DNA from 3 places in the Nonomuraea monospora genome. Region 2 is predicted to be linked to each of the others. Evidence: riboswitches for the same ligand, from Rfam matches in the RefSeq annotation. Region 2 holds a riboswitch; each other region holds the start of a gene.
What was found. A riboswitch is a leader RNA that binds a small molecule or an ion and turns the genes downstream of it on or off. The one in region 2 is predicted to bind thiamine pyrophosphate.

Region 1 (3,265 bases), on a different contig from region 2:
CGCCTGAGGCCAGCACCGAGTCGAGGAACTCTGCCAGATCGCCGCGGTCGCGGCGGCCGTCTGTGCAGAGATAGAGGCGGGCCTCAGAAAGCGAGGGCTTGGGCACGCCGCTTGACCTCTGTGTGACGGCCGGCCTTGATCGCCTCTATGGGCGACCCTGGCAGGGACTCGTCTGGGGTGAAGAGCCAGCGCAGCGACTCGACGTCGTCGTAGCCGGCGTCCTGCAACACGGTCAGTGTGCCGGGCAGGCCCTTCATCACGTCCTTTCCATCGAGGAACACCGCGGGCACCTGCGGCCCGCCGCTGCCCCGGCGTACGCCGAGGAGCTTGTGGTCCCGGAGGAGTTGCTTGGCCCGCCCGATCGGAAGATCAAGGCGCGAGGCCACTTCGGGGAGAGTGAGCCACTCTTCAACGAGTTGGTCGGTCTCCCGGTCGATCTGTGCAACAGAAAGCGTCACGAAACCACAACTACCACATGCCGTGCTTGCTCAAACAACACAATCTCGTAGGGGTACTTGTGGATCTACCAGGCGTTCCGCATCGAGGCGTGAACCGGCTTCGATGATACGGCGCCCCTGGACGAGATCGCGCGGCCGGTCCACGGCCAGCACCGCGGCGAGAGTGTCGTCCGCGGTGAGCCACACGGCCGACCACTTTCCCTCGGGTTCGCCCCGATGGACGAGCCGATCGCCCGCCGGGTGATGGCCCGCGTACTGCAGCATGTGCCCGAACTGCTCCGACCAGAAGTACGGCACCGGATCGTAGACCGCCTCCTCCCCCAGCAGCGTCGCGGCGGCGACCTCGGGGGCGTTCAGCGCGGTGTCCCAGTGCTCCACGCGCAGCCTGGTCCGCCAGCGGCGCGACCACCAGGCGGCGCAGTCGCCGACCGCGACGACGCCCGGCAGGGACGTGCGCAGGTGCTCGTCGGTGACCACGCCGTTGTGCAGGTCGATGTCGGCGTCGGCGAGCCACTCGATCGCCGGGCGCACGCCGATGCCGGTGACGACCACGTGGGCCTCGACGAACTCGCCGCCCACGAGCTGCACGCCGCCCTCGTCCACGGAGTCGACCATGGTGCCGAACCGCACGTCGATGCCGTCGTACCAGGGCAGGGTGCGCCCGCCCAGCTCGGTGCCGAGTGCCGTGGCGAGCGGGGTGGCGGCGCTCTCGACGACCGTCACGACGCAGCCCGCGCGGCGGGCCGCGGTGGCGACCTCCGCGCCGATCCAGCCGGCCCCGATGATCGCGACCCGGGCGCCGGGGACGAGCATCGCGCGCAGCTCGTGCGCGTCGTCGAGGGTGCGCAGGACGTGCTGCGGGCCGTCGCCCGGCAGCCGGATCGGGTCGGCGCCGGTCGCGATGACCAGGCCGTCGTAGGCGACCTCGCCCTCGGTGGTCTCCACGACGCCCGCGCGCAGCGACTTGGCGGTGACGCCCGGCCAGAACTCCACGCCCAGCGCGTCGAGGTCGGTGTCGACGTAGCTGGTGTCGCTCTCGCCCTTCAGCACCGCCTTGGACAGCGGCGGGCGGTCATAGGGCCGATGGCGCTCCTGCCCGATCAGGGTGATCCGGCCGGTGAAGCCGCGCCCGCGCAGGGCCTCCACCGTACGCACTCCGGCCAGGCCCGCTCCCACCACCACGACATGGTTCACGTTCATGACCATAACGGGGGGCGTGCGTGGACGCCGCACCGAGGCCGTAGGCTGGTTGACGTAAGACGCGCGGGAGTCCGGCCGTTACCGGGCTGAGAGGAAGGCTTTACGGGCCTTCGACCGCAAGACACCTGATCCGGATCATGCCGGCGAAGGGAGCGCATGTGGATGTGATCGTCGGTGGCGGGGTCGTCGGGCTGTCGGTGGCCTGGCGGATGGCCCGCTCAGGGCGGGCCGTCACCGTGGTGGATCCGGCCCCCGGCAGAGGGGCGTCCTACGCGGCGGCGGGGATGCTGGCCCCGGTCAGCGAGGTGACCTTCACGGAGGCGCCGCTGCTGCGGCTGGGGGTGGCGTCGCTGCGCCGCTGGCCCGCCTTCGCCGCCGAACTGGCCGCCGACGCGGGCCTGACCCCGGACGCCACGCCCGTCCAGGACGCAGCGCCAGGCTCGGACGCGCCGCCACTCTCGGACGCGAGGCCAGGCTCGGACACGGGACCAGGCTCGGGTGTCGGGCCAGGCTCGGGCGTCGCGCCGGGCTCAAGGCCCGCGCCGGGATCAGGGCCCGCGCCGGGCTCGGGCGCGAGGCCGGGCGTCTCGGGGGCCGGGCCGGGGTTCGCTGATGTGCGGGGGCTGGATCTGCGGGCGGACGGGACGCTGGACGTCGCGTTCGGAGCCGACGACCTGGAGGCGCTCGGCGAGCTGGCCGCGTACATGGAGGAGCTGGGCCTGCCGGTCGAGCGGCTCACCGGCCGCGAGTGCCGCCGCCTGGAGCCCATGCTCGCCCCCTCCGTGCGCGGCGGCCTCCTGGCCCCGGGCGACGCGTGGGTGGACCCCAGGCGCGTGACGGCGGCCCTGCTGTCCGCGCTGGAGCGGCGGGGCGTCCCCGTGGTGCGGGCGCGCGCGTCCGAGCTGCTGCGGGACGGCGACCGCGTCTCAGGGGTACGCCTGGCGCCACCCGAGTCAGAAAACGGCACGGGCGGCGAGGTGCGCGGCGAGCGGGTCGTGCTGGCGGCAGGGGCGTGGAGCTCGGAGCTGGCCGAGGTGCCGGTGCGGCCGGTCAAGGGCCAGATCATGCGGTTGCGCTCGCCGCAGCCGCTGCTCAGCCGGTGCGTACGCGGCACGGTGCACGGCTCGTCCGTCTACCTGGTCCCCCGGGGCGACGGCGAGCTGGTGGTCGGGGCCACGCAGGAGGAGATGGGCTTCGACACCAAGGTGACGGCGGGCGGGCTCTACGAGCTGCTGCGGGACGCCAGGGAGCTGGTGCCGGGCGTCACCGAGCTGGAGGTCGCCGACGTGGTGGCGGGGCTGCGGCCTGGAACGCCGGACAACCTGCCGCTGATCGGCCCGAGCGGGACGCCGGGCCTGGTGTACGCGACGGGGCATCACCGGGGCGGCGTGCTGCTCGCCCCGCTGACGACCGCGATGTTGCTGGGCGAGGAGAGCGAGCTGGCGGCGCTGTGCGCGCCGGGGAGATTTTCATGATTGTTGTGATCAACGGGGCTGCCCACGAGGTGGCGGACGGCATGACCGTGGCTCAGGCCGTGCATACCCTGACCTCGGCCACCACCGGAGTGGCCGTGGCCGTGAACGACGAGGTGGTCACGCGCGGCGCCT
Region 2 (3,265 bases):
GGCCGCGAAGCCGGGGTCGGCGTAGGTGGAGATCCACTTGCCGTACGGGTGGCCGCCGGTGTCGCCGGCCCGCTTCAGCAGGGCGGCGCCGACGTCCTGGTAGATCCAGAAGCACGGCAGCACCGCCGCCACGATCTCCGGGTAGGGCGCGCTCAGCGCGGTGGCCTGCAGATACGACGCGTACGCCAGGCAGGTCGGCGAGGTCGGCCCCGAGGCGTCGAGCTCCTCGATGTACCCGGCGTGCAGCAGGCGCTCGGCCGCCAGCGCCGTGTGCGCGCTCCGCGCCCAGAACGCCGCGTCGTCCGGGGCGGCGGCCCGCACCGAGGCGGTGGCCAGCACCTTGGCGAACGCCTCCAGGTAGCGGGCGTCCTGCACCATGTAGAACCCGAACCGGTCGCGGTCGAGGGTGCCGTCGCCGAGTGCGGTGATGAAGGGGTGCTCGTGGATGGCGCGCATCAGCTCGGCCGTGCGCTGCCAGACGTCGTCGCAGAACATGCCGCCCCTACCAGATCGCGTGGAAGTGGTGGACGGGGCCGTGGCCCGAGCCGACGTGCAGGCTGTCGGCCGCGCGCAGCGCCTCGGTCAGGTAGGTCTTGGCCGCCCGCACCGCGCCCGCCCAGTCGTCGTGCCGGGGGCGCAGCGCCGCGATGGCCGACGACAGCGTGCAGCCCGTGCCGTGCGTGTTCTTCGTGTTCACGCGGGGCGCGGCCAGCTCGATCGTGCCCTCCGGCGTCGCCAGCACGTCCACGCAGGTGTCGCCGTCGAGGTGGCCGCCCTTGAGCAGCACCTGCCGCGCGCCCAGCGCCCGCAGCCGCGCCGCCTGCCCGTGCATCGCGGCCAGGCTCCCGGCCGGCTCCTCGCCGAGCAGGTCGGCCGCCTCCGGCAGGTTGGGGGTGATCAGGTCGACGCGGGGCAGCAGCGTCTCGCGCAGCGCCGCCACCGCGTCGGCGGGCAGCAGCCGGTCGCCGCTCTTGGCCACCATGACCGGGTCGAGCACGACGTAGGCGGGCCGGTAGGTGTCGAGCGCCGCCGCCACCGCCTTGATCAGCGCCGCGTTGCCGAGCATGCCGATCTTCACGGCGTCGGCGGGCACGTCGGTCAGCAGGGTGTCGAGCTGCTCGGCCACGAACGCGGCCGGCACCTCGTGGATGCCGGTGACGCCGGTGGTGGTCTGCGCGACCAGCGCGGTGACGACGGTCATGCCGTACGCGCCGAGCGCCGAGAAGGTCTTCAGGTCAGCCTGGATCCCGGCGCCGCCGCTGGGATCGGTGCCCGCGATGGACAGGACTTTGGGAACAGCGCTCACGGCCGTGACGTCCCTTCGCTAGTCCGAACTAGATCAGGTTCGACGGGTGTGATCTCAGCCCGGCCCTCCGGGCACCCCGCGTCATCGGCCACAATAACAGGCGCTCAGACCTCGACGGCGTGGGCCTCCCGGGTGGTGGCGGCGCGGGTGGCCAGATAGGTGGCGACGATGGTGATCAGCCCGGCCGCGATCATGTAGGGCGGGATGCCGGCGATGGCGCTGCCCGCCGCCGCCTGCAGCGAGGTCAGGATCACCGGCGCGAAGCCGCCGCCGAGCATGCCGCCGATCTGGTAGCCGAGCGAGGCGCCGCTGTAGCGGACGCGGGCGCTGAACATGTCGGCGAACAGGGCGGCGAGCGGCCCGTACATGGCGGGGTGGATGACCGACAGGCCGAGGATCGTGGCCAGGCCCAGCACGAGCGGCGAGCCCGTGTCGATGAGCAGGAAGAACGGGTAGGCGTACAGGATGAAGGCGATGGTGCCGCCCAGGAACACCTTGCGGCGGCCGATCCGGTCCGACAGCGCCGCGAACGCCGGGATCGTGATCACCTCCAGGGCGGCGGCGATGGAGACGATGAGCAGCACCGTGCCGCGCTCCATCTTCAGCTCGGTGGTGGCGTAGGTGAGGATGTACGTGCCGAACAGGTAGAACTGCAGGAAGGGCGCGATGCAGGCGCCGAAGGCCAGCAGCAGGTTCTTCGGGTGGCGGCGGATGGCCTCGACGACCGGCAGCCGCGCCGGCCCGCCCGACTGCTTGACCTTCTCGAAGTCGGGCGTCTCCGCCAGCCGCAGCCGGATCACCAGGCCGACCAGCAGCAGCGCCACGCTGCACAGGAACGGCACCCGCCAGCCCCAGCTCAGGAAGTCGTCCTTGGGCAGCAGCGAGACCAGCGCGAACGCGGCCGAGGCGAGCACCAGCCCGGCGGGCGCGCCGGACTGCGGCCAGCTCCCGTGGTAGCCGCGCCGGTTCTCGGGCGAGTGCTCGACCGCCATCAGCACGGCCCCGCCCCACTCGCCGCCGACCGCGAAGCCCTGCAGCAGCCGCAGCACGACCAGCAGGACGGGCGCGAGCACGCCGAGTGAGTCGTAGGTGGGCAGCAGGCCGATCAGGAACGTGGCCGCGCCCATGATGAACAGGCTCAGGACCAGCATCGACTTGCGGCCGAGCCGGTCGCCGAAGTGGCCGAAGACGATCCCGCCCAGCGGGCGGACCACGAAGCCGGCGCCGAAGACCGCGAAGGCGGCGAGCGTGCCGGCGACGTCGGAGAACGTCGGGAAGAAGAGTTGGTTGAAGATCAGTGCGGCGGCCGTGCCGTAGATGAAGAAGTCGTACCACTCGATGGTGGTGCCGATGAAGCTGGCGAGCACGACCTGCCTGATCGGTTGCTGGTTCTGGGGGGTCACAGGCGCTGCCTCTCTGCCTTGCACCCGGCCGCACGGTGGGGTGCCGGAGCGTGTGAGGAGCGAGTGTATGCAACGGTATCCCGATATTGTCAATGGTTGGCCGCTGTGGTTGACACGAACCCCGAAGAGTGGATATCTCCGTATTCAACGGTATACATCGCACTTGAGGAGGTGACCGTGAGGCTGGCGGAGCGGGCCGACGACTGGCACGCGGCCTGCGCGGCCGACACCGCGCTGGCGGCACTGGGCTGCCGCGGCGAGGTCGGTTTCGGCATCAGGGCCGGGGACGAGGCGGTGACGTTCGGCTTCCACGACGGAAGGCCGGTCGGCGCCGCCCGGCGGACCGACTTCGAGGTGGCCGCCGACCCCGAGGCGTGGCGGGAGTTCTTCTCGGCCGAGCCCCGGCCGCCGCACCACCACCTCTTCGGGATGCTCATGCGCGTCCCCGGCACCGCCGTCACCGGCGACGAGGTGTGCTTCGCCCAGCACGCCCACCTGGTGCGGCGGGTGCTGGAGATCGGCCGCGCGGTCATCGCGGGCCCACCACCCGCGCCGC
Region 3 (3,265 bases), on a different contig from region 2:
CCTCGAACCGGCTGTCGTCGTACTACACGGGCGAGGTCCTGGCCCCGATCGGCGGCGAGACGCTGCCGGGTTAGGCCCGGCCCGAGTCCTTGATGGACACGATCGAGGCGGTCTGGAACTTCTTGTGCCCCTTGCCGCCGCCGCCGACGGTGGCCGTGTACGTCTTGTAGGTCCAGCTCAGGCTGTACTTGATGGTGATCTTGTGCTTGGTCCTGCAGCGGTTGTGCCAGTACACGGTCACCGAGGTGTTCCCGTCACCCCAGGACCAGGCGAAGCACCCGGCCACCCCCCGGTGCACGTCCGCGGAGGCCGGGGTGGCGGCGAGCCCTGCGACGACGACGGACGCCGCGGCGACGGCCGCCACACGAGTGCTGATCGACACGAGAGATCCTCTCTTCCTGTGGTCGTGGGAGACCCGGCGCCCCTGCCGCGCCGGGCTCACTGTCACGTTGCCACCGCAAGAGCGGGAAACCACGTCATCTATGTCCAGACCTGCGGCTTTGGACATTGGACAATGCGTCACTCCACGTAGAGCGTGCCCCCGAGCCGCCGGAACTCGGCCGCCTTCTCCGCGTACCCGGCGTCCCTGATCTCGTGGCTGATCCGCATCGAGCAGAACTTCGGGCCGCACATCGAGCAGAAGTGCGCGGTCTTGGCGGGCGCGGCCGGCAGCGTCTCGTCGTGGAACGTGCGGGCCGTCCCGGGGTCCAGCGACAGGTCGAACTGGTCCTCCCAGCGGAACTCGAAGCGCGCGTCGGACAGCGCGTCGTCCCACGCCTGCGCCTGCGGATGGCCCTTGGCCAGGTCGGCGGCGTGCGCGGCGATCTTGTACGTGATCACGCCGGTCTTGACGTCGTCCCTGTCGGGCAGGCCGAGGTGCTCCTTGGGGGTGACGTAGCAGAGCATCGCCGTGCCGAACCAGCCGATCATGGCGGCCCCGATGCCCGAGGTGATGTGATCGTAGCCGGGCGCGATGTCCGTCACGAGCGGGCCGAGCGTGTAGAAGGGGGCGTCGTCGCAGAGCTCGCGCTGCAGGTCGACGTTCTCCTTGATCTTGTGCATCGGGACGTGTCCCGGCCCTTCGATCATCACCTGGACGTCGTGCTGCCTGGCGATCCCCGTCAGCTCGCCCAGCGTGCGCAGCTCGGCGAACTGGGCCTCGTCGTTGGCGTCCGCGATCGAGCCGGGGCGCAGGCCGTCGCCGAGCGAGTACGACACGTCGTAGCGGGCCAGGATCTCGCACATCTCGGCGAAGTTCTCGTACAGGAAGCTCTCGCGGTGGTGCGCCAGGCACCAGGCGGCCATGATCGAGCCGCCGCGCGAGACGATCCCCGTCTTGCGCCCCGCGGTGAGCGGCACGTGCGCCAGCCGCACTCCCGCGTGCACCGTCACGTAGTCGACGCCCTGCTCGCACTGCTCGATCAGCGTGTCGCGGTAGACCTCCCACGACAGCAGCTCCGGCCGGCCCTTGACCTTCTCCAGCGCCTGGTAGATGGGCACGGTGCCGACCGGGACCGGCGAGTTGCGCAGGATCCACTCGCGGGTCTCGTGGATGTCGGCGCCGGTGGACAGGTCCATGATCGTGTCGGCGCCCCAGCGGGTCGCCCAGGTCATCTTCTCGACCTCCTCCTCGATGGAGGAGGTGACGGCGGAGTTGCCGAGGTTGGCGTTGATCTTCACCAGGAACGCGCGGCCGATGATCATCGGCTCGGTCTCGGGGTGGTTGACGTTCGCGGGGATGATGGCCCGGCCCGCCGCGACCTCCTGACGTACGAACTCGGGGGTGACGCCCTCGCGCACCGCCACGAACTCCATCTCCCTGGTCACCAGCCCGCGCCGGGCGCACCCGACCTGCGTGACCGGGTGCCCCTGCTCCGCGCGCTCGCGGATCCACCGCTCGCGCCGGTGCGGCAGCCCGCGCCGCAGGTCAGGCGCGTAGGCGGGGTCGGTGTACGGGCCCGAAGTGTCGTACAGCGTCACCGACGAGCCGTTGGACAGGTGCACCTGACGCATCGGCACCCGCAGCTCACCGCTGTAAACCTTGGAAAAACGCGCGCTCGACATCGCGCAAACTCCCTTCGCCGGCATTATCCGGAGCAGGTTCTGGCGGTCGGCGGCTGTCAGCCGTCCTCTCAGCCCGGTCTCCACCGGGCTCCCGCGTTGGTCGGCGGTGATCGTACCCACGCGCCGCCCCGCCCGAAACCCGCGCGGGGAGGTTTGGCGATCGCCGTGAGCGGTACGGTCCCCATCAGGGGAAACATGAAGAGATTCGCCGCTGTCGCAGGACTACTTGTCGTGCTGGCCGCGTCCGGCGCCACCGCCGCCGCCGGGGACGGCATGAGTCAGCACGAAGTCAGCCAGGAACAGTACGACACTCTGATCGCCCAGTGCCGCTACGCCGACACGGGGAAGGCGAAGTGCCGCGCGGCCGTCAAGCGCATGTACCGCATCGGCCGGATCGACCCGGCGCTCGACTGCCGCACGTACTCCGGCGTCACCGTCTGCGGCACGCTGCGGCTCAGCAAGTCCGAGCGCAGGTGTGCCCGCGACTCCGAGGCGCAGGGGGTGCCGTTCCGCCGCGCCGAGGTCGAGTGTTACGCGCTGTCATGATCGTCGTAGGGGTGGATGGCTCCCGTACCGGGCTGGAGGCCGCCGGCTGGGCCGCCGCCGAGGCCGAGCTGCGGCAGGAGCCGCTGACCGTGGCGCACGCCGTGCCGAAGTGGGTGTGCGAGGGCGCCGTCCGCTACGCCGAGGTGGCCCAGTGGATGCGCGACGGCGCCGAGACCGTGCTCAACGCCGCCTGCGAACGCGCGCGACACGTGTGGCCAAAGGTGTCGCTGGAAGGCGTGCTGCTCCCCGGCGACCCGCGCTCCGCGCTGGTCAAGGCCTCTGAGGGGGCCGAGCTGCTGGTCGTCGGCAGCCGCGGCATCGGCGGGGTGCGGGGCCTGCTGGTCGGCTCCGTCGCGTACGGGGTCGCGGCGCACGCGCGTACGGACGTCGTCCTCATCCACGAGCCGCCCGCCTCCCCGCGCGGCGAGGTCGTGGCAGGGACGGACGGCTCGCCCGGCGCCGCCGACGCGCTCGAGTTCGCCTTCACCGAGGCCGAGCTGCGCGGCGCCAGGCTGCGTGCCGTGCGGGCCTGGGCCTGGCCGCACGCCGGCGGCTTCGAGCCCGCCTCCCGCGAGAGCGAGCAGGACACCCTGCGCACCCTGAAGGAGTCGCTCAACGGGCACCGGGAGCGGCACCCCACCGTGCACGTCGTGGC

Region 1: another riboswitch for thiamine pyrophosphate. It lies ahead of ABD331_RS13335 (FAD-dependent oxidoreductase); the one in region 2 lies ahead of thiD (bifunctional hydroxymethylpyrimidine kinase/phosphomethylpyrimidine kinase).
Region 3: another riboswitch for thiamine pyrophosphate. It lies ahead of thiC (phosphomethylpyrimidine synthase ThiC); the one in region 2 lies ahead of thiD (bifunctional hydroxymethylpyrimidine kinase/phosphomethylpyrimidine kinase).

The regions. Positions count from the first base shown of each region.
Region 1 is NZ_BAAAQX010000005.1:446,275-449,539, forward strand. Features, by position in the region: gene thiE (thiamine phosphate synthase) at 1-106, opposite strand, end outside; gene ABD331_RS13325 (Rv2175c family DNA-binding protein) at 84-458, opposite strand; gene ABD331_RS13330 (NAD(P)/FAD-dependent oxidoreductase) at 489-1,658, opposite strand; TPP riboswitch at 1,712-1,827, shown strand; gene ABD331_RS13335 (FAD-dependent oxidoreductase) at 1,796-3,133, shown strand; gene thiS (sulfur carrier protein ThiS) at 3,130-3,265, shown strand, end outside.
Region 2 is NZ_BAAAQX010000048.1:78,596-81,860, reverse strand. Features, by position in the region: gene tenA (thiaminase II) at 1-495, opposite strand, end outside; gene thiD (bifunctional hydroxymethylpyrimidine kinase/phosphomethylpyrimidine kinase) at 503-1,306, opposite strand; TPP riboswitch at 1,300-1,395, opposite strand; gene ABD331_RS53075 (MFS transporter) at 1,411-2,709, opposite strand; gene ABD331_RS53070 (alpha/beta fold hydrolase) at 2,887-3,265, shown strand, end outside.
Region 3 is NZ_BAAAQX010000003.1:7,331-10,595, reverse strand. Features, by position in the region: gene ABD331_RS06570 (SDR family oxidoreductase) at 1-74, shown strand, start outside; gene ABD331_RS06565 (hypothetical protein) at 71-382, opposite strand; gene thiC (phosphomethylpyrimidine synthase ThiC) at 520-2,064, opposite strand; TPP riboswitch at 2,057-2,169, opposite strand; gene ABD331_RS06555 (hypothetical protein) at 2,260-2,610, shown strand; gene ABD331_RS06550 (universal stress protein) at 2,622-3,265, shown strand, end outside.